DNA from 3 places in the Mesorhizobium sp. B2-4-6 genome. Region 1 is predicted to be linked to each of the others. Evidence: predicted binding sites of a transcription regulator. Region 1 holds the regulator's gene; each other region holds the start of a gene.

Region 1 (6,334 bases):
CGGCCATCGCCGGTGCCGTCGCGCTGTCGATCCTGGTGATCCCGGTGGTGGTGCGCACCACCGAGGACATGCTGAACCTCGTGCCCAACGCGCTGCGCGAAGCAGGCGCCGCCATCGGCGCGCCGCGCTGGGTGGTGATCCGCTCGGTCGCCTATCGCGCCGCTCTGTCCGGCATCGTTACCGGCATATTGCTGGCGATCGCCCGCATCTCCGGCGAGACGGCGCCGCTGCTCTTCACCGCGCTCAACAACCAGTTCTGGTCGAGCAATCTCAACGCGCCGATGGCCAGCTTGCCGGTGACCATCTTCCAGTTCGCCCTCAGCCCCTATGAGGAATGGCAGCAACTGGCGTGGACCGGCGCACTCATAATCACCCTGACGGTTCTCGGGCTGAGCATCTTCGCGCGCAGCCTCACCGGACGCAGAGAGGACAGATGAAACCGATGTTGTCCACCGATTTGAACGTAGCCGACACGACCGTCGAGAAGTCGAAGATCGAGGTCAAGAACCTCAATTTCTACTATGGCCAGTCGAAGGCGCTGAAGGACATCAACCTGTCCCTGCCCGAGCGCAGCGTGACAGCCTTCATCGGCCCGTCGGGCTGCGGGAAGTCGACGCTGCTGCGCGTGCTCAACCGCATCTACGAGCTCTATCCGAAGCAGACCGCCGAGGGCCAGGTGCTGCTCGACGGCAAGAACATCCTCGACCGCTCGCAGGACCTCAACCTGCTGCGCACCAAGATCGGCATGGTGTTCCAGAAGCCGACGCCATTCCCGATGTCTATCTACGAGAACATCGCCTTCGGCGTCAGGCTCTATGAGAAGATCAGCAAGGCCGAGATGGATAGCCGCGTCGAGTCGGCGCTGAAGCGCGCCGCGCTGTGGACCGAGGTCAAGGACAAGCTCAACGCCAGCGGCCTCAGCCTCTCGGGCGGCCAGCAGCAGCGCCTGTGCATCGCCCGTACCGTGGCGGTGAAGCCCGAGGTCATCCTGCTCGACGAGCCGGCCTCGGCGCTCGATCCGCTGTCGACCGCCAAGATCGAGGAACTGATCGACGAGTTGCAGGCCGACTACACGATCGTCATCGTCACCCACAACATGCAGCAGGCGGCGCGCGTGTCGCGGCAGACGGCGTTCATGTATCTGGGCGAGCTGGTGGAGTTCGACCGGACCGAGAAGATCTTCACCTCGCCCCGCGAGAAGCGCACGCAGGACTACATTACCGGCCGCTTCGGCTGAGTTCATACGAGGACATCATCATGGCCGAACATACCGTCGCCTCCTTCGACGAGGATCTGAGGCAGATCAGCCGGCTCATCAACGACATGGGCGATCTCGCCAGCTCGATGGTCGGCGGCGCGACCAAGGCGCTGCTCGAGACCGACAATGCGCTGGCGCAGCGCGTCGTCTCCGACGACGCCATCATGGACGCTCGTCAGCGCGAGCTCGACGACCGCGCCATCACGCTGATCGCCAAGCGGCAGCCGATGGCGGACGACCTGCGCAACGTGGTCGGCTCGATCCGTATGGCGGGCGACCTCGAACGCATCGGCGATCTCGCCAAGAACATCGCCAAGCGCGTCGGCTCGGTCGGCGTCAGCGCCGCGCCGCGCGACCTCACGCATTCGATCGATTCCATGGCGCAGATGGTGCTGATCCAGGTCCAGGCCGTGATCCAGGAATATATGGTGGGCGATGCCACGGCGCTGGCCAAGCTTCGCAACGACGACGAGCGCATCGACGTCAAATACACCTCCGTCTTCCGTGAGCTGTTGACCTACATGATGGAAGACCCGCGCAACATCACCGCTTGCACGCATCTTCTGTTCTGCGCCAAGAATCTCGAGCGCATCGGCGACCATGTGACCAACATCGCCGAGAACGCCTATTATGTGCTGACCGGCACGCAATTGCCCGCCAATCGTCCGAAGCAGGACGAGACCGCAATGTCGGCGCCGGCGGCCTGACGAAAAGGTTACCCCAATGATCGCGCCACGCATCATGGTGGTGGAGGACGAGGAGCCGCTGGGGGTGCTGCTCCGCTACAATCTCGAATCCGAGGGTTACCAGGTCGAAGTGGTGACCCGCGGCGACGAGGCCGAAATCCGCCTTCAGGAAAACGTTCCCGACATGCTCGTGCTCGACTGGATGGTGCCGGCGGTTTCCGGCATCGAGCTTTGCCGGCGTCTCAGGATGCGGCCCGAGACCGAGCGGCTGCCGATCATCATGCTGACGGCCCGCGGCGAGGAAAGCGACCGCGTGCGCGGCCTCTCGACCGGCGCCGACGACTATCTGGTCAAGCCGTTCTCGACGCCGGAGTTCATGGCGCGCGTCAAGGCGCTGCTGCGCCGCGCCAAGCCGGAGGTGCTGTCCAGCGTGCTCAAGGTCGGCGACATCGTGCTCGACCGCGAATCGCACCGCGTCTACCGCAAGAAGAGCGAGATCAGGCTCGGCCCGACCGAGTTCCGCCTGCTCGAATTCATGATGCGCCATCCCGGCCGCGTGTTCTCGCGCAGCCAGCTGCTCGACAATGTCTGGGGCGAGACGATCTATATCGACGAGCGCACCGTGGACGTCCATGTCGGGCGCCTGCGCAAGGCGGTCAACAACGGCCGCATGCCGGACGTCATCCGCACCATCCGCGGGGCGGGGTACGCGATCAGGGAGGATTAGAGCGGTTCACCGTTCGGTGGGAACCGCCCTCTGCCCCGCCGCCGCTTCACATGAAATCGGGCTTGTCACCATCCGTGCCCGGCTTGTCGACGCCGAGATTTTCGCCGACATGCCGATCCGGCGCTCGGACAATCCGAGCAACCAGATCGGCCACGCTGACGCGCGATACCGACGTGCCCTTGAATGGCTCGTTGCGCGCGGTCGTTTCATAGTCGATGACCGCCTCGTCCATCAGCCATGCGGGCCGCAGGATCGTGTATTCCAGACCGGAGGCCTCGATGGCGTCTCCGGCGCGCCGGAAGGGTTTCAGGTCCTCGCCGATCATGGCGGCGTTCCATTCGCCGAACTTGCCGGACACTTCGTCATAGATGCCGAGCGCCAGAATGAAGATCAGTCGCCTGATGCCGGCCTTCTTCATGGCGGCAATCACGGCCCGAGCCTGCCTGTCGAGGTCCGCGCCGGTCAGATTGGCGTAGACGATATCCTGTCCCTGCATCGCTTCGTCGAGCCTTGCGGCGTCCAGAACGTCGCCTTGGACAACGTTCTGATTTGGCCCGGCAAGGCCGGCAAGGCGCGCCGTGTTGCGGGCAAACAGGGTCAGATGAAGGTCACCGTCGCCCGCCAGCATGTCGATGACGTGGCGGGCAATCTGGCCACCCGCGCCGAGAATGAGAACCTTGATCATATGACCTCGCTTGTTCCGGGTCGAAGGGGACGAACCCTGGTCGATCCCGCATCCCTTGGACGATTACCTTCCGCCGATGGGTTGCAGCGTCTTGCCGAAGAAAGGCGCCAGCACCGACACTGCTTCATCGACATATCTCTCGCCGTCATAGAGATCCATGTGGTTGGCCCCTTCAACGACATGGTAGCTCTTGTCCTTGCTGGCGGCGCGGCTATAGAGGTCGTCGCTCATCCATTTGCTGCCGGCCTTGCTCCCGGCCACGATCTGCAGCGGCTGGGTGAGGTAGGCCTCGGCCTTGGAATAGGCGTCGTAGGGAATGATCTGCGACAGGCTGCGAGCCGTCGCATAACCGGGTGCGGTCGGGTATTCGGCCCGGGGCGTGTGATAATATTCCCAGGCCTGGCGCAGTTCTTCGTTCGGAGCGTCGTCTTCCTTCAGTGGCGCCAACGGAATCCTGCCGACCTCCGAACCGTTGGCGTCGGAAGTCCGTGCCGCCGCGCCGGCCGCGATCACGGCGCGGGCGTCTGCATCCTTGATATTGTTGTCCCAACCGTTGCGGAACATCTGGCCGATATTGACGGCGCTCACGGTTCCGACGGCCTTGATGCGCGGGTCGTCAATTGCCGCATTGGCCGTATAGCCGGCGCCGGCGCAGATGCCCATCGCACCGATACGGTCATTGTCGACATAGGGGAGCGTGGTCAGGTAATCGAGCACGGCGCTCACGTCTTCGGTGCGGACAGAGGGGTTTTCGAGCTGGCGCGGCTGCCCGCCGCTCTCGCCCTGGTAGGAGGCATCGTAGGCGATGGTGATGAAGCCCTGTTCGGCGAGCTTCCTTGCATAGGTGCCCGCCGTCTGCTCCTTCACGCCGCCGCCTGGATGCGAAACGATGACTGCCGGGTAGGTCCTGGTCTTGTTGAAGTCTTCCGGAAAATTGATGACGGCCGACATGGCGATTGCCTGATTGTTGGAGTTGGGGAAGCTGATTTTGCCCATGATGGCACTCCTTGCACTGGGTTGGCGTCGATGCATCTGCACGAGATCCCTTGCATTCTAGGCCGTGGCAATTCATCGAATTAGCCGGTAAAATCCACTATGACTTATTGGTAGGATGATAAGTGAGACGCGAAGAGATCGCCGACCTGGCCGCCTTCCACGTGGTCGCGGAGCAACGCAGCTTCACCAAGGCCGCCGCGAAACTCGGCATCTCCCAGTCGACACTGAGCCAGATCGTCAAACGGCTTGAGGAGCGTCTCGGCGTCCTGCTGGTGGCGAGGACCACACGAAGTGTGGCGCCGACGGAAGCGGGAAAGCGTTTGCTGGCAACGCTTGGGCCTACGCTGCGCGAACTCGACCAGAGCATCGAGATGCTGGCCGAGTTCAGGGAAACGCCCGCCGGCACGATCCGCATCACATCGGTTGAACACGCAGCTCGGACGATCCTGTCACCGGCGATCGCGAAACTGTTGCCGCAATATCCCGGCCTGAACGTGGAGATATTCATCGACTACAGCCTGGCCGATGTCGTGGCCGACAATTTCGATGCCGGCGTGCGGCTGGGCTCGCAGGTGGCCAAAGACATGATTGCCGTCAGAATTTCGCCCGATATCGCGATGGCGATCGTCGGTTCGCCCGACTATCTGCGATTGCGCGGCGCGCCGCTCGAGCCCAATGAACTGACGGAGCATCGCTGCATCAACCTGCGCCTGCCCACGTCAAACAAGCTCTATGCCTGGAACCTGAAGATCGGCGGGAGGATCGTCGGCGTCAGCGTCGAAGGCCAGGCGACCTACAATTCGATCGATCTCATCCTGGATGCAGCCCTTGCCGGCGTCGGCCTGGGGCTGCTGCCTCTCGACCAGGTACAGGCCCATCTCGACCGCGGAGTGCTGGTCAGCGTGCTCGATGTGTTCGTTCCCCCGCTCCCCGGCTACTATCTCTACTATGCAAACAGGCGGCTGAACTCGTCGGCTTTCAGGGTGGTGGTCGACGCGCTGCGATATCGCGGAGAACCCGCTGCCGAGGGATGATTTCCCGCTCAAGGCCGAACTCGGTCCTTCAGTGGTCTCCTGGTCCTCAGGCCACGTTCTTCCCGGCCCCCGCTCTTGCCTGCACCCCTGGCGCGAAAATCTCCTGATCGACGAAGGTCAGCGCGCGCATGGCGCAGCCTTCGCGGATCAGCGGCAGTTCGTTCGGCTCGGTGTCGAAGGAGATCGATTCCGAGTGCTGGCCGCCGGCGGTCTGGGCGATCGCCTCTCGCAGCGCCGGCTCGATCAGGTCGAAGGCGGCCGCGCTGACGCCGACCATGGCGACAGGCGCGGGGTCAATGAGGGCGAACAGGCTGCCGAGGCCGAAACCGAGCGCTTCGCCCGCCCGGCGATAAGCCTCCCGCTCGGGTCCGTCCTCCTGCCGGGCTTTCGCGGCCAGCGCGCGCATATGGGCGTCGCCGACGTCGGTCGGCGTGGCATCCTCGCTTATTCCCATGGCGCTGCGCCAGATCGCGTAATTGCCGGCATAGGCCTCGACGCAGCCGCGGCGGCCGCAGCGGCAGAGCGCGCCGCCCGGACGATGGATCATATGGCCGAACTCGCCGCCGGAGGAATGCGTGCCGCTGAACAGCGCGCCCTTCAGCACCAGGCCCATGCCGATACCGTGCGAGAGCAGGATGGCTATGAAGTCGTCGCGATAACGCTCGGGATCGCGCCATTGCAGCGCCACCGCCATCATGTTGCAGTCGTTCTCCATGGTGGCGGGAATACCGAATTCGCTTTCGAGGAGGTCGGCGAAGGGGATGTCGGTCAGTGGCGTGATCGGCGACCACAGCATGGCGCGTGAATGGGAATCGGTGATGCCCTGAATGCCCATGGCGATGCGTGCGACGCTGCCCACGTCGAGGTCGGGATCCCGCATCCGGCGCCGCACGATCGCCATGCATTCGCCGATCAACTCGTCACGGGGCATGACGAGCGTGTCCAGGC
Region 2 (6,334 bases), on a different contig from region 1:
CGGCGCCGCGCAGCACGGTCATGACGAAGGACAAAAGGTTCATCATCGGCACGGCAACGAAGATGATGCGCAGGTAGGCGCGCGCCAGCGGCAAGGCATCCGCCGGCGTGCCGAGCCCGGTGAGGATGGCGTCGACCCAGATCCAGCCGCAGACCGCGAACACCGCCGAAACCAGGAAGAAGAAGGTGGCGCTGGTGCCGACGATGCGCCTGGCTTCCGGCAGATCGCGGGCGCCGACCGCCTGCGCCACTAGGATGGTCGCGGCCATGCCGATGCCGAAAACGGTGCCGAGGATGAGGAAGAGCACCAGATTGGCGTTGGAGGTCGCCGTCAGCGCCGCCTCGCCTAGGAAGCGGCCCACCCACACGGCATTGATCGAGCCGTTCAGCGACTGCAGCACGTTGGAGCCCAACACCGGCAGGGCGAACAGAAGCAGCGTGCGCGGAATGGGGCCGCTGGTCAGGTCGCCGGTCCGCCGGCGGGTGGGCTTCTTGTCATTCATGGCAGCACCGAAAATGAATCAGGCCCGCGATGGTATCGCAGGCCTGATGGTCGTGCATCCTTTTCAGGATCAGCGGGATGACAGGCAATCGCCCGTCGCCGGCTACTGGCCGGCGACAGTGTTCCCAGACAGGCCGGGGAGCGTCACCTGATAGACGAGGAAGGTGGTGTCGACGTCGGCTCCATCCTCGGCCTTGTACGAAGCGCCGACCTGGAAGCCGTCCTGGGTGAGGAAGTCGTTGTCGTTGGCGACGAACAGGAAATAGTCGTCGGGGAGCTTCGGATCGAGCACGGAGACCAGCGACATCGCCTCCCACTTCTCCGAAAGGTTGTCCTTGTCGTTCGGCGCGCCATTGTGCAGGCCGAAGCGGCCGAGCTCGCCCTTGTCGTTGATGTCGATGAACGAGGTGAGCTTGGCCGGCGCCACCGACGGGTCGAGCACGCCCTTCGGCGCGACCGGCTTGTCGGCCGCGTCGAACGGACCGTTGGCGATATCGGTGGCGGCGGAAAGGTCGACGATCTCGATCTTGCGATAGAGCGACTCGTCGCCCTTGAGACCCTGGCCGTTGCCCGAGTCGCGCGCCAGCATCAGGAAGCTCTTGTCGGAGAGCGCGACGATCTCGCTCTGCGCGGCCACCTTGGTCTTGCCTTTGGCATCCTTGAACACCGGCAGCGGCACGACATATTCGTGCGCCAGCTTGAGCTGGGCGAGGTCGGAAGCATCATAGACCAGCGCGCGGGTGTTCTGGCGGGTCGAGCCGGAATCGCCGCCGTCCTGGCGCGCCGCCGACTGCAGCACGGCGATCAGGAACTTGCCGTCGGGCGTCATCGACATGCCTTCGAGGCCCTGGTTGTTCTGGCGGCCGGTCTCCGGGTCCTTCGGATCGGGCTCGGCGGCGCCCGGGCCGGGATTGTCGGAAGCGAAGTTCGGCTTGCCGTGGCGCATCGGCACCAGCGCCGCGGGCGGCTGCGTCGCCGACATCAGGTGACCGTCAGCCGAGAAGCGGTAGATGTTGGGACCATATTCGTCGGAGATGAACATCGTGCCGTCCGGCAGCCGCACGATCGCTTCGTTGTCCAACGCCAGCTTGCCGTTGTCGGCCTGCGGCAGGATCGGCATGCCGCCTGCGGCTTCGCGCACGCCGTTCAACGGATCGAGGCCGGTGGCGTCTGCGCCCTTGTCGTCGGTCAGAAGCATCGTGTCGGCGAGCGTCGCCTTGACGCCGGTCTGTTCCTGTCCGGCGGCGGGCGCCGCGCCGGGGGCGGTCGGGGCCAGCTCGATCGAGATGGTGTTGAGGCGCGGGCGATAATCGGTGGTGCCGACGACATTGTAGCCGCGATCCGGCAGCAGCCAGAGCGAGCCCTTGTAGCCGGCGCCGTCACGCGCCCAGGACTTGGTGTCGATCGCCATGCCGGAGCCCGAGCCGAAGGTCTCGCCGAACTTGTCCTTCTGGCTGGCCGGAATGCGGCCGATGCCGACCAGCCCCTTGTTGACATAGGCGACGCCGTCGGCGAGCGCCGGGGTGAGGGCAGTGAACAGGGCAAGCGCCGCGCCGAGCGCGACGGTTCGGTTAAGGTGTTTCATCGATATCCCCTTCTTGACGAGCAGAGCAGCCATTGGCTCAAAAAAGGCGCGGCATCGACGATGCGGCCAGCCCTGGCCGTCGAGCGGTCTAGGACGTGAACGTGATGGTTGCGTGACAGGCGGAGGTTCTTTCCTTCTCCCCTTGCGGGAGAAGCGCAACCATCAGCTCAGGCGGTTTGGTTTGCGGGTGGACTTTTGCTCCACGGAGTGCGGCGTTCGACGACGGCGTTGGCGAAGATGAGGAGCTTTCTGACGCAGGCGATGATGGCTTTCCTATGAGCTTTGCCGTTGCTCGTAAGGCGGCCGTAGAGAGCGACCAGAGCGGTTTTCCAGCGCTGGGATGCGGGCAATGCAGCAATTGAAGAGCGCTCGGCGGACACGACTGCGACTGCCGGCGATATGGCGCTCGCCGGTACGTTCGCCCGAGTCCTCGTGCAGTTCTTCAACGGGCTGATCATCATCCTGTCGCTGCTCGGCCATAAGTAAGACCAGGCAAGGTACAGGTGAGAGGGCAGGTCACACCGCCGCCACAAACCCGTCCAGCACGCGTTTCTGGCCGGCCTTGTCGAAGTCGATGGTGAGCTTGTTGCCGTCGATGGCCGCGATGTTGCCGTTGCCGAATTTCTGGTGGAAGACGCGGTCGCCGACATTGAAGGCGGACGGCGTGTCGGCGACGGATTTGGCGACCAGCTCGCCCTCGATGGTGCGGCCCTTCACCGAGGTGCGGCCGGCGCCGTAGCCGGAGTCTGTCTCGCCATAGCCGATGCGTTCCACCTGGTGGCCGGAGCGGGTGCCCCAGTTGCGGTCGGTCGCCTCGGTGCGGTTCGCCTGCGCCCGCTGCCAGCCGGGCGTCGCATAGGTGTTGGAGAAGCTGCCCTGGTCCTTGGCGCCGATATTGTCGAAGCGCGAGGCGCCGTAGGGATTCTGCCGACCGCCACCGCGCCCGGAAGCGAAGCCGCCGCCGCCATAGGGATTGCCGTAACCGCCATAGCTGTTGCCGCTGTCGGCGATATCGACATGGGTTTCGGGCAATTCGTCGACGAAGCGCGACGCGATCGTCGATTGCCACAGGCCGTGAATCTGGCGGTTGGAGACGAACCAGATATGCAGGTTCTTCTTGGCGCGCGTCAGGCCGACATAGGCAAGCCGGCGCTCTTCCTCGAGGCCGGAGCGTCCGCCCTCATCCAGCGCGCGCTGATGCGGGAACAAGCCTTCTTCCCAGCCGGGCAGGAAGACGGTCTCGAATTCGAGGCCCTTGGCCGAATGCAGCGTCATGATCGAGACCGCATCTTGCGACTCGCCCTGCTCGGCCTCCATCACCAGCGCGACATGCTCGAGGAAGGAACGCAGCGATTCATAGTCCTCCATGGAGCGGATCAGCTCCTTGAGGTTTTCCAGCCGCCCGGGCGAATCCGCCGAACGGTCGTTCTTCCACATGTCGGTGTAGCCGCTCTCCTCCAGGATGGTCTCGGCGAGTTCGGTGTGCGGGGTGGTTTCCAGCGCCTTCTGCCAGCGTTCGAAATTGGCTGCGACCTCGCGCAGCGCGGCACGCGGCTTCGGCTTCAGCTCGTCGCTTTCGGCGAGCGTCGCGGCAGCCTCCAGCATGGGGACGCGCATGGCGCGCGCCGTGTCGTGGATCTGGCGGATGGTGGCTTCGCCCAGCCCGCGCTTCGGCACGTTGACGATGCGCTCGAAGGCGAGGTCGTCGCCGCCGTTGGCGACGACGCGGAAGAAGGCCAATGCGTCGCGGATTTCCAAGCGCTCGTAGAAGCGCGGGCCGCCGATGACGCGATAGTTCAAGCCCAGCGTGATGAATCGGTCTTCGAAGGCGCGCATCTGGAAGGAGGCGCGCACCAGGATCGCCATGTCATTGAGGTTGTGCTTTTGCCGCTGGTAGGTCTCGATGGTGTCGCCGATGGCGCGCGCCTCTTCCTCCGAGTCCCAGGCCGCGTGGACATGCACCTTGTCGTCCTCGGGGTCGTCGCGGTCGGTGAACAGGGTCTTGCCGAAGCGGCCCTCATTGTGGGCGATGAGATGCGAGGCCGCGCCCAGAATATGCGCGGTGGATCGGTAGTTGCGCTCCAGCCGGATGATGGTGGCGCCCGGAAAATCCTTGTCGAAGCGCAGGATGTTGTCGACCTCCGCGCCGCGCCAGCCATAAATCGACTGGTCGTCGTCGCCGACGCAGCAGATGTTGACTTTGTTTTCGCTCACGGCCGGGCGCTCGCTGGCCTCCGCGGGGGCGGCCTGGCCGGCCGACGCCCGGTCGGACTTGCGGCCTTCGGCCGATGGGCCACGCCCAGAATTGGGGCGCTGTGCCAGGAGTCGCAGCCACATGTATTGCGCGGTGTTGGTGTCCTGATACTCGTCGACCAGTATGTATTTGAACCTGCGGTGGTACTCCTTCAGCACGTCCGGATAGGCGCGGAAGATGCGGATCGGGTGATAGAGCAGGTCGCCGAAGTCGCAGGAATTCAGCGTCTGCAGCCGTTCCTGATAGGCCTTGTACAACTGGCGGCCCTTGCCGTTGCCGAAGCTGCGCGCATCGCCTTCCGCTATTTCGTCGGGCCCGAGGCCCTTGTTCTTCCAGTTGTCGAGCATCTGGGCGAAGGTCTTGGCCGGCCAGCGCTTGTCGTCCAGCCCTTCGGCCTGGATCAATTGCTTGATCAGCCGCACCACGTCGTCGGTGTCGAGGATGGTGAAATCCGACTTCAGCCCGGCCAGCTCGGCATGTCTGCGAAGCAGCTTCACGCCGATCGAGTGGAAGGTCCCGAGCCACGGCATGCCTTCCACATTGCCTTCGCCGATCAGGTGGCCGATGCGCTGCTTCATCTCGCGCGCGGCCTTGTTGGTGAAGGTGACGGCCAGGATCTGCGAGGGGAAAGCCCTGCCGGTGGCAAGGATATGGGCGATGCGGGTGGTGAGCACCCGCGTCTTGCCGGTGCCCGCGCCGGCCAGCACCAGAACCGGGCCTTCGGTCGTCTCGACGGCGAGGCGCTGCTCCGGGTTGAGGCCTTTCAGATAATCGGGCGCGCCGTTCTGGCCGCTGCGCGCCGCCATGGCGCGCGCGGCTATGCCGGATGGAGCCGCCGCCGGCCGCGCATTCGGTTCATCGAAAAAAGGCATGTCTTCGGAAAAGCCCGACATCGCTCCCGAATGTAGTGATTCGGCAGCGAAAGACCAGAACTGTCTACGTTTTGTTCTAGTTTTGCGTGTCTGGCCCCAACTTGACAGCCGGAGCGGGTGAGGGAAAGCTGCCTGCAGGGCAGGGACGGCTCGCCGTCGCCTGAGAGCGGCCGCAAAGGCGCAACAGTCGAAGGAGCACCGTCTTGGCTGTCACCATCACCTCCCTCGTCCTTTTCCTCATCGGTCTCATCCTCGGCGGCGGCGGCATCTGGCTCGCCGTGCTGGGCGGCAGCTGGTACTATCTGATCGCCGGCGTTATCTTCGTGATCACCGCCTGGCTGCTGTTCAGGCGCAGGTCGACGTCGCTCTGGCTCTACGCGCTGTTCGTGCTCGTCACTTTGTGCTGGGCGGTCTGGGAAATCGGCTTCGACTGGTGGCAGCTTGGTCCGCGCGGCGGTGTCATCGTGCTCATCGCCCTATGGCTGCTGACGCCATGGGCAAGGCGAGGTCTGCGGGGGCCGGACGGGCGCGCGCCGCTGATCCTGGCCGTGCTCGCCTCGCTCGCGGTCGCCGGTTATTCGATGACAGCCGACCCCAAGGATATCGGCGGCACGCTGGGCACCGAGAAGGTGGCGGCGGCCGCCAATCTCGGCGGCGACATGCCGGCCGGCGAGTGGCACTTCTACGGCCGCACGCCCTTCGGCCAGCGCTATTCGCCGCTCGACCAGATCACGCCTGACAATGTCGCGAAATTGCAGCCGGCCTGGACCTATCGCACCGGCGACGTGAAAGGCCCCGACGATATCGGCGAGACGACCTATCAGGTGACGCCGCTGAAGATCGGCGACGCGCTGTTCATCTGCACGCCGCATAATTTCGCCATCGCCATCGATGCCGCGAGCGGCAAGGAGAAATGGCGCTACGATCCGAAGATCAAGCTCGACCCCGACCGCCAGCACCAGACATGCCGCGGCGTGTCCTATTATGCCGACGCCAAGATCGCCGCCGGCCAGCCTTGCGCCGCGCGCATCTATCTGCCGACTTCCGACGCGAGGCTGATCGCGCTCGACGCGGCGAACGGGCAGGTGTGTCCATCCTTCGCCGAGGGGGGCACGCTGAACC
Region 3 (6,334 bases), on a different contig from region 1:
TTGCCGACAAGCCCGGCCTCGATGGCGACGGATGGCTTGCCGTCCTTCCAGTTGGTCTTGTAGGCGAAGCCCGGCATGTTTTCCTGCAACGCCTCGGGGAGCATTTCGAGGAAGGCGTCCATCTCGACATGCAGATACGGCTCGGCGGTCATTCCCTGCAAAGCCCTGGCGATCGAGCTTTTGCCGGCGCTGCCGACACCGTTCAGCAGGACGATTTTGGTTGTCATCTCTTGCCACCCCATCTGTCTTGGCGTTGGCGTCACCGGTTGCGCAACACCACGCAGGCGCCGCCGACGCTTTGCAGCTTGTTGCAGATACCGTTGGCCTCGCCGCGCGAGTCGGCGCCGATCCTGACCGCATAGATGCCGCGCCGGCCGATCGGCGTGCGCACACGGCTCACCACCGGGTCGTGGCTGGCGAGCAGCGCCGGGAACCGGCCCCTGACCCTCAGCCACTGGCCTATCGCCGCCGAACGGCGGAAATTGCCCGCCACCTGCACGCCCCACGGCTTGACGTTGATCGAGGCCATGGCGACGGTCCGCGACATGATCACCGGCAGCCTGCGGCAGGCAACCGCGAAGCTCATCTTCGGGTCGAGCGGCTGGATGGTGCCGGCATAGGATTTGTCCGAGAACTTGTCGACGGGCTCGCCCATGACGTCGAAGACATAGCTCTCCGTCTCCATCGGCAGGAAGCCGCCCGAACTCAGCCAGCGCGACACACGGTTCTCGCCTGCATTGTAGGCCGCCGCCGCGAGGCCGAGATTGCCGTAGCTGACCTTCATCTCGGCGAGATATTTGGCCGAGGCCGGGATGGCCTGCCCGATGTCGAAGGGATCGGCGAGCCCGCGCATCTTGGCGGTGCCCGGCATGAATTGCGCTATGCCTTCGGCGCCGACCGGGCTCACCGCGTTCGGATCGAAGCGGCTTTCCTTCCAGATCAGCCGGGCGAAGAAATCCTTGGGCAGGCCGTTCTGCTGGGCCTGGGCTTCGATCAGATCGCAGACACGGTTGATCAGCCGTTTGGCGGCGGACCGCGACTGCGGTGGGTCGGCGAATGCCTGACCGGAAAGGATCAGCGCGCAGATCAGGATCAGCGTCGCGCGCGGCAAAAGCGGCATCGGCCTACTCGGCCGCTGCTTTGCCGTGTCCGTAGCGCTGCTCGATATAATCGCCGACCATCTTCTCGAAATCCTGCGCGATGGACGGACCGCGCAGCGTCGCCGCCTTCTTGCCGTCGATGAAGACGGGCGCCGTCGGCGTCTCCCCGGTGCCGGGCAGCGAGATGCCGATATCGGCATGCTTGGATTCGCCCGGACCGTTGACGATGCAGCCCATCACCGCGACCTTGAGACTCTCGACGCCGGGATACTTCTCTCGCCACACCGGCATGTTCTTACGGATATCGGCCTGGATGCTCTGGGCGAGCTCCTGGAACACGGTTGACGTCGTGCGCCCGCAACCGGGGCAGGCCGCGACGATCGGCACGAACTGCCGGAAGCCCATGGTCTGCAGCAATTCCTGCGAGACCTGCACCTCGCGGGTGCGGTCGCCATTCGGCTCCGGCGTCAGCGAGATGCGGATCGTGTCGCCGATGCCCTGCTGCAGGAGGATGCCCATGGCGGCCGAAGAGGCGACGATGCCCTTGGTGCCCATGCCGGCTTCGGTGAGACCCAGATGCAGCGCATGGTCGGAGCGGGTGGCGAGTTCGGTGTAGACGGCGATCAAATCCTGCACGCCGCTGACCTTGGCCGACAGGATGATCTTGTCGCGGCCGAGCCCGATCTCTTCCGCCATCTCGGCCGACAGGATCGCCGACTGCACGATCGCCTCGCGCGTGACTTCCTGCGCGGTGAGCGGCGAGCCCTTCGCCTGGTTGTCGTCCATCAGCCGGGTCAAAAGCTCCTGGTCGAGCGAGCCCCAGTTGACGCCGATGCGCACCGGCTTGTCGTGTTTGATCGCCATCTCGACGATCGCAGCGAACTGGCGGTCCCTCTTGTCCTTGAAACCGACATTGCCGGGATTGATGCGGTATTTGGCCAGCGCCTCGGCGCAGGCCGGATGATCGGCGAGCAGCTTGTTGCCGATATAATGGAAGTCGCCGACCAGCGGCACGTCGATCCCGAGCCTCAGCAGCCGCTCATGGATGCGCGGAACCGCCGCCGCGCTCTCGTCGCGGTCGACCGTGATGCGCACGATTTCCGAGCCGGCACGGTGCAGCGCCGCAACCTGGGCGACGGTCTGGTCGATATCGGCGGTGTCGGTGTTGGTCATCGACTGCACGACGACCGGCGCGCCGCCGCCCACCATCACGCCGCCGACGGATACGCCGACCGACTGGCGCCGCGGGAAGGGAGAAGAAAAATATCCGGTCATGCCGGCCGCCTTCATCTGGGATGTTCCGGGCATGAGGTGGCGGAGCAAAGATGGCTTGTCAATGGCAAGCTGCGGCCAAGGCTTGCAAATCGGTGAGCGCGATCAACGGCCGCAGGGCTCATGTAAAAACCCTCGGGCTGCAAGATCTACACTAAAACGGCTTGGTGATTCAGTAAAAACCAACAAGCCGGCGGCATATCTTGCCACCGGTAGGTTGGCACCGCAGCTGCTGCGGTGATGTTTGCCTAGGGCATGTTCAGTGTGTCGTAGGGCTCCCCTTCAGCTTTTCAATCTCGTCCTTGATTGCCAGCTTGCGTCGCTTGAGATTCACGATTTCGAGGTCGTCCACCGAAGGATGGTTCATCGCATCGGTGAGCTCGCGCTCGATGTCACCGTGTTTCCGCTGCAACTCATCAAGATGGGATGCAAGAGACATGATTGGTTCTCCCTTTCATGGTTTCCTCGATTGCAGCCGTCGCGGTCGCCTTCACCGCAGATTGCGACTGTGACGGCACCATGACAGTTTGCCACCAACCGATCTCGATGTCGAATGCCACGTGGTAGCATTCCACGACAAAGTGAAATGTGGTAAGGGCTGCGCGCCGGTCACAAACCCGCAAGTCACGGCCCCGCCCAAACAGCCCGATTGGGCGATGCACACGCAGACGGTAGATAATGTCCGAACAGGAACAGGCTGAAATACGCCTCGAATATTCCCGGCTCAAACAAGAACACGCCGATTTCGACGCCGCCATCAACGCGATGATCGCCACCGGCTGCGACCCGCTTCAGATCCAGCGCATGAAGAAGAAGAAGCTGATGCTGAAAGACCGGCTGTCGGCGCTGGAAGACCGCATCATCCCCGACATCATCGCTTAGGAGCCGACGCGGGGTCGCGGCCGGGAGGCCACGGGCCGTGCGGCCAGCGGGAGAGCGCATCCACCACATCCTTGCGGCTGTCGGCGAATTCCGCTAAGGCGCGCCTTTGCCGTCGCGGAGCCACACCTTGACCGATCAGCGTGCCGACGTCGCCATCATCATGGGCAGCCAGTCCGACTGGGCGACGATGCGCCAGGCCGCGGAGACGCTGGAGGCGCTGGGCATCCCGCACAGAAGGCTGATCGTCTCGGCGCACCGCACCCCCGACCGCCTCTATGAGTTCGCCAAGGGCGCCAAGGCCGCCGGCTACAAGGTCATCATCGCCGGCGCCGGCGGTGCGGCGCATCTGCCGGGCATGACGGCGGCGATGACGCCTCTGCCGGTCTTCGGCGTTCCGGTCGAGTCCAAGGCGCTTTCGGGCCAGGACTCGCTGCTTTCCATCGTGCAGATGCCGGCCGGCATCCCGGTCGGCACGCTGGCGATCGGCAAGGCGGGCGCCGCCAATGCCGCCCTGCTCGCCGCGGCGGTGCTGGCGCTCAACGACGACAAGCTCGCCGCCCGGCTCGATGCCTGGCGCTCGGCGCAGACCGCCAAGGTCGCCACCGAGCCGACGGACGCGCCGTGAGCCTGGCTCCTGGATCGGCCATCGGCATCATCGGCGGCGGCCAGCTCGGCCGCATGCTGGCTATGGCCGCGGCGCGCCTCGGCTACCATATCGTCGTGTTGGAGCCCCAGTCCGACTGCCCGGCCGCGCAGGTCGCCAACCGGCAGATCGTCGCCGCCTATGACGATCCGGCAGCGCTCGCCGAACTGGCCGCCGCCAGCGCCGTCGTCACCTATGAATTCGAGAACGTCCCGGTCGCCGCCGCCGCAACGCTGGCGGCAAAGGTCCCGGTCTATCCGCCGGCACGCTCGCTCGAAGTGGCGCAGGATCGCATCACCGAGAAAGGCTTTTTGAACGGCATAGGCATTCCCACCGCGGAGTTCCGCCCGGTCGACAATGACCACCAACTGACCGAGGCCCTGAAGGCGTTCGACGGCAGCGGGGTGCTGAAGACCCGCCGCATGGGCTATGACGGCAAGGGCCAGCGCGTCTTCCGCAACATGGAAACGGCCGGCTTTGCCGGCGTCTGCGAGGCGATGGGCAATGTGCCGCTGATCCTGGAATCGCTCGTCGCTTTCGAGCGCGAGATTTCGGTGATCGCCGCGCGAGGCCTCGACGGAACCATCGCCGCCTTCGATCCGGCCGAAAACGTCCACCGCGAAGGCATATTGCGCAGCTCGACCTTGCCGGCCGCCATCCGTCCGCAAACGGCCGCCGCCGCCAAGGACGCAGCCGCGAAAATCCTGTCCGCGCTCGATTATGTCGGCGTCATCGGCGTCGAGTTCTTCATGCTTGCCGACGGCTCGCTTCTGGCCAACGAGTTGGCGCCGCGCGTGCACAATTCCGGCCACTGGACGGAGGCCGCCTGCGTCGTCTCGCAGTTCGAGCAGCATATCCGCGCCGTCGCCGGCCTGCCGCTGGGCTCGCCCGCCCGGCATTTCGACTGCGTGATGGAAAACCTGATCGGCGACGATATGCTGAAGGTGCCGGCGCTGCTCGCCGAGCCCGACCTCATGCTGCATCTCTATGGCAAGACCGAGTCACGCCCCGGCCGCAAGATGGGCCATTTCACGCGGATTCGACGCCCGGGCTAAGCTCGCGCCCTATTGCATATCCTGGTCGCCGTCGCTCCCATCCGAGCCGGCGCAGCTCGGATCGCTCAGCTTGCAGTTGGCGTCGGACGTGAGCTGCTTTATGCGCTGGTTGGTCAGCTCCGTCAGGCACTCCGAAACCTCCATCGGCTGGATGGAGCCGCCCTCGCTGTCGGCGGTCGAATAGGCGCATTCGGCGTCGCGAAAGGCGAGCCAGGCGCGTTGCGCGGTCTGCAGCAATTTGTTGGCCTTCTGGTCATTGTCGCCGACAAGTTCCTTGTACGCGGCGTTGAGCTTGGCATCGGCGGCCTGGTAGTCGGCATCGGCGCAAATGTTCAGCATCGACTGGCTGTCGTCGTTGCGGTCGCAATCCTCGGCAAAGGCGGCCGGGGCGGTCGCAAGCAAGACCAGACAAGCGGGCAGAAAGAGACGGCGCATGGGGAATCTCCAGTCGCTTGGGCCTGGATCACCATTCCAGTCGCCCCACCATTCCAGTCGGCCTTGAGTCGCGCAATGCCGCGCCGCGCGGATGGCGAATATTTGATATGCCGCGCCACTTGTGGCATTCGGACATCGTCACGTGGTTGACACGGACAACACTCCTCGTTTATGAGCCACCGCAAGTTCAAAGGCGCGCTTTTTCCGGGCGCGCCTTTAAAATTCGGCCCGGGACGGGCCCTGACCGAACAGGCAAGACCATGAAGATCAAGAATTCGCTCAAGGCGCTCAAGGCGCGTCACCGCGACAACCAGCTGGTTCGCCGCAAGGGACGCATCTACATCATCAACAAGACCGCTCCGCGTTACAAGGCGCGCCAGGGCTGAGACTTGCTGCGCGCGGCGCGACCACGCCGCGCCGCTGATGTCGAGTGCCGGTTCGCCGGCCCTCTCACGCTAAAATCACTTTGACGATCCGCCGCCCGGGATTAGATTCCGGCGATGCGGATTCGTTTTGCATTTCTCGCCGCCCTTTTGCTGTCCGGCACAGCTTTGCCTGCAGGGGCAGAAACGGTGCCAGGCGCGCTGCCTCCAGATGAGGCGCCGCCACCCGCCGCCACGCCACCGCCGGCCGCTCCGACCAAGCAGGGTCGCCTCGACCAGCTCTTCGCCGAGTTGAAGCGCGAGCGCAACGAGAAGGCGGCCGAGCGCATCGCTGGCCGTATCTGGAACGAGTGGAACCAGTCCGGTAGCGCCTCGATAGACCTGATGATGCAGTGGGCGCAAAAGGCGACGGAAGACCAGAAATTCGACGTCGCGCTAGACTTCCTCGACCAGGTGGTGACCCTGCAGCCCGATTATGCCGAAGGCTGGAACCGGCGCGCCACCGTCCATTTCATGATGAAGAACTACGGAAAGTCGATGGCCGACATCGACCGCACCTTGCAG

What was found. The regulator PhoB, encoded in region 1, activates phosphate uptake and scavenging genes when phosphate is short. The targets are predictions, from matches to a motif close to TGTCATNNANCTGTCAT.
Region 2: a site for PhoB is predicted at 2,188-2,204, ahead of FJ957_RS04875 (esterase-like activity of phytase family protein). Genes of this name have one in related genera too.
Region 3: a site for PhoB is predicted at 2,881-2,897, ahead of FJ957_RS16460 (YdcH family protein). Genes of this name have one in related genera too.

What each region holds. Positions count from the first base shown of each region.
Region 1 covers NZ_VFVI01000010.1:11,849-18,182, forward strand. The annotation lists gene pstA (phosphate ABC transporter permease PstA) at 1-437, shown strand, start outside; gene pstB (phosphate ABC transporter ATP-binding protein PstB) at 434-1,237, shown strand; gene phoU (phosphate signaling complex protein PhoU) at 1,258-1,965, shown strand; gene phoB (phosphate regulon transcriptional regulator PhoB) at 1,982-2,671, shown strand; gene FJ957_RS22575 (SDR family oxidoreductase) at 2,718-3,356, opposite strand; gene FJ957_RS22580 (alpha/beta hydrolase) at 3,420-4,352, opposite strand; gene FJ957_RS22585 (LysR family transcriptional regulator) at 4,475-5,386, shown strand; gene FJ957_RS22590 (ROK family protein) at 5,433-6,334, opposite strand, start outside.
Region 2 covers NZ_VFVI01000001.1:1,026,384-1,032,717, forward strand. The annotation lists gene FJ957_RS04870 (MATE family efflux transporter) at 1-502, opposite strand, end outside; gene FJ957_RS04875 (esterase-like activity of phytase family protein) at 605-2,086, opposite strand; gene FJ957_RS04885 (UvrD-helicase domain-containing protein) at 2,603-5,233, opposite strand; gene FJ957_RS04890 (glucose/quinate/shikimate family membrane-bound PQQ-dependent dehydrogenase) at 5,416-6,334, shown strand, end outside.
Region 3 covers NZ_VFVI01000005.1:332,939-339,272, reverse strand. The annotation lists gene FJ957_RS16475 (AAA family ATPase) at 1-227, opposite strand, end outside; gene FJ957_RS16470 (lytic transglycosylase domain-containing protein) at 260-1,120, opposite strand; gene ispG (flavodoxin-dependent (E)-4-hydroxy-3-methylbut-2-enyl-diphosphate synthase) at 1,125-2,375, opposite strand; gene FJ957_RS16460 (YdcH family protein) at 2,632-2,811, opposite strand; gene FJ957_RS16455 (DUF465 domain-containing protein) at 3,051-3,254, shown strand; gene purE (5-(carboxyamino)imidazole ribonucleotide mutase) at 3,382-3,879, shown strand; gene FJ957_RS16445 (5-(carboxyamino)imidazole ribonucleotide synthase) at 3,876-4,952, shown strand; gene FJ957_RS16440 (lysozyme inhibitor LprI family protein) at 4,962-5,387, opposite strand; gene ykgO (type B 50S ribosomal protein L36) at 5,648-5,773, shown strand; gene FJ957_RS16430 (hypothetical protein) at 5,888-6,334, shown strand, end outside.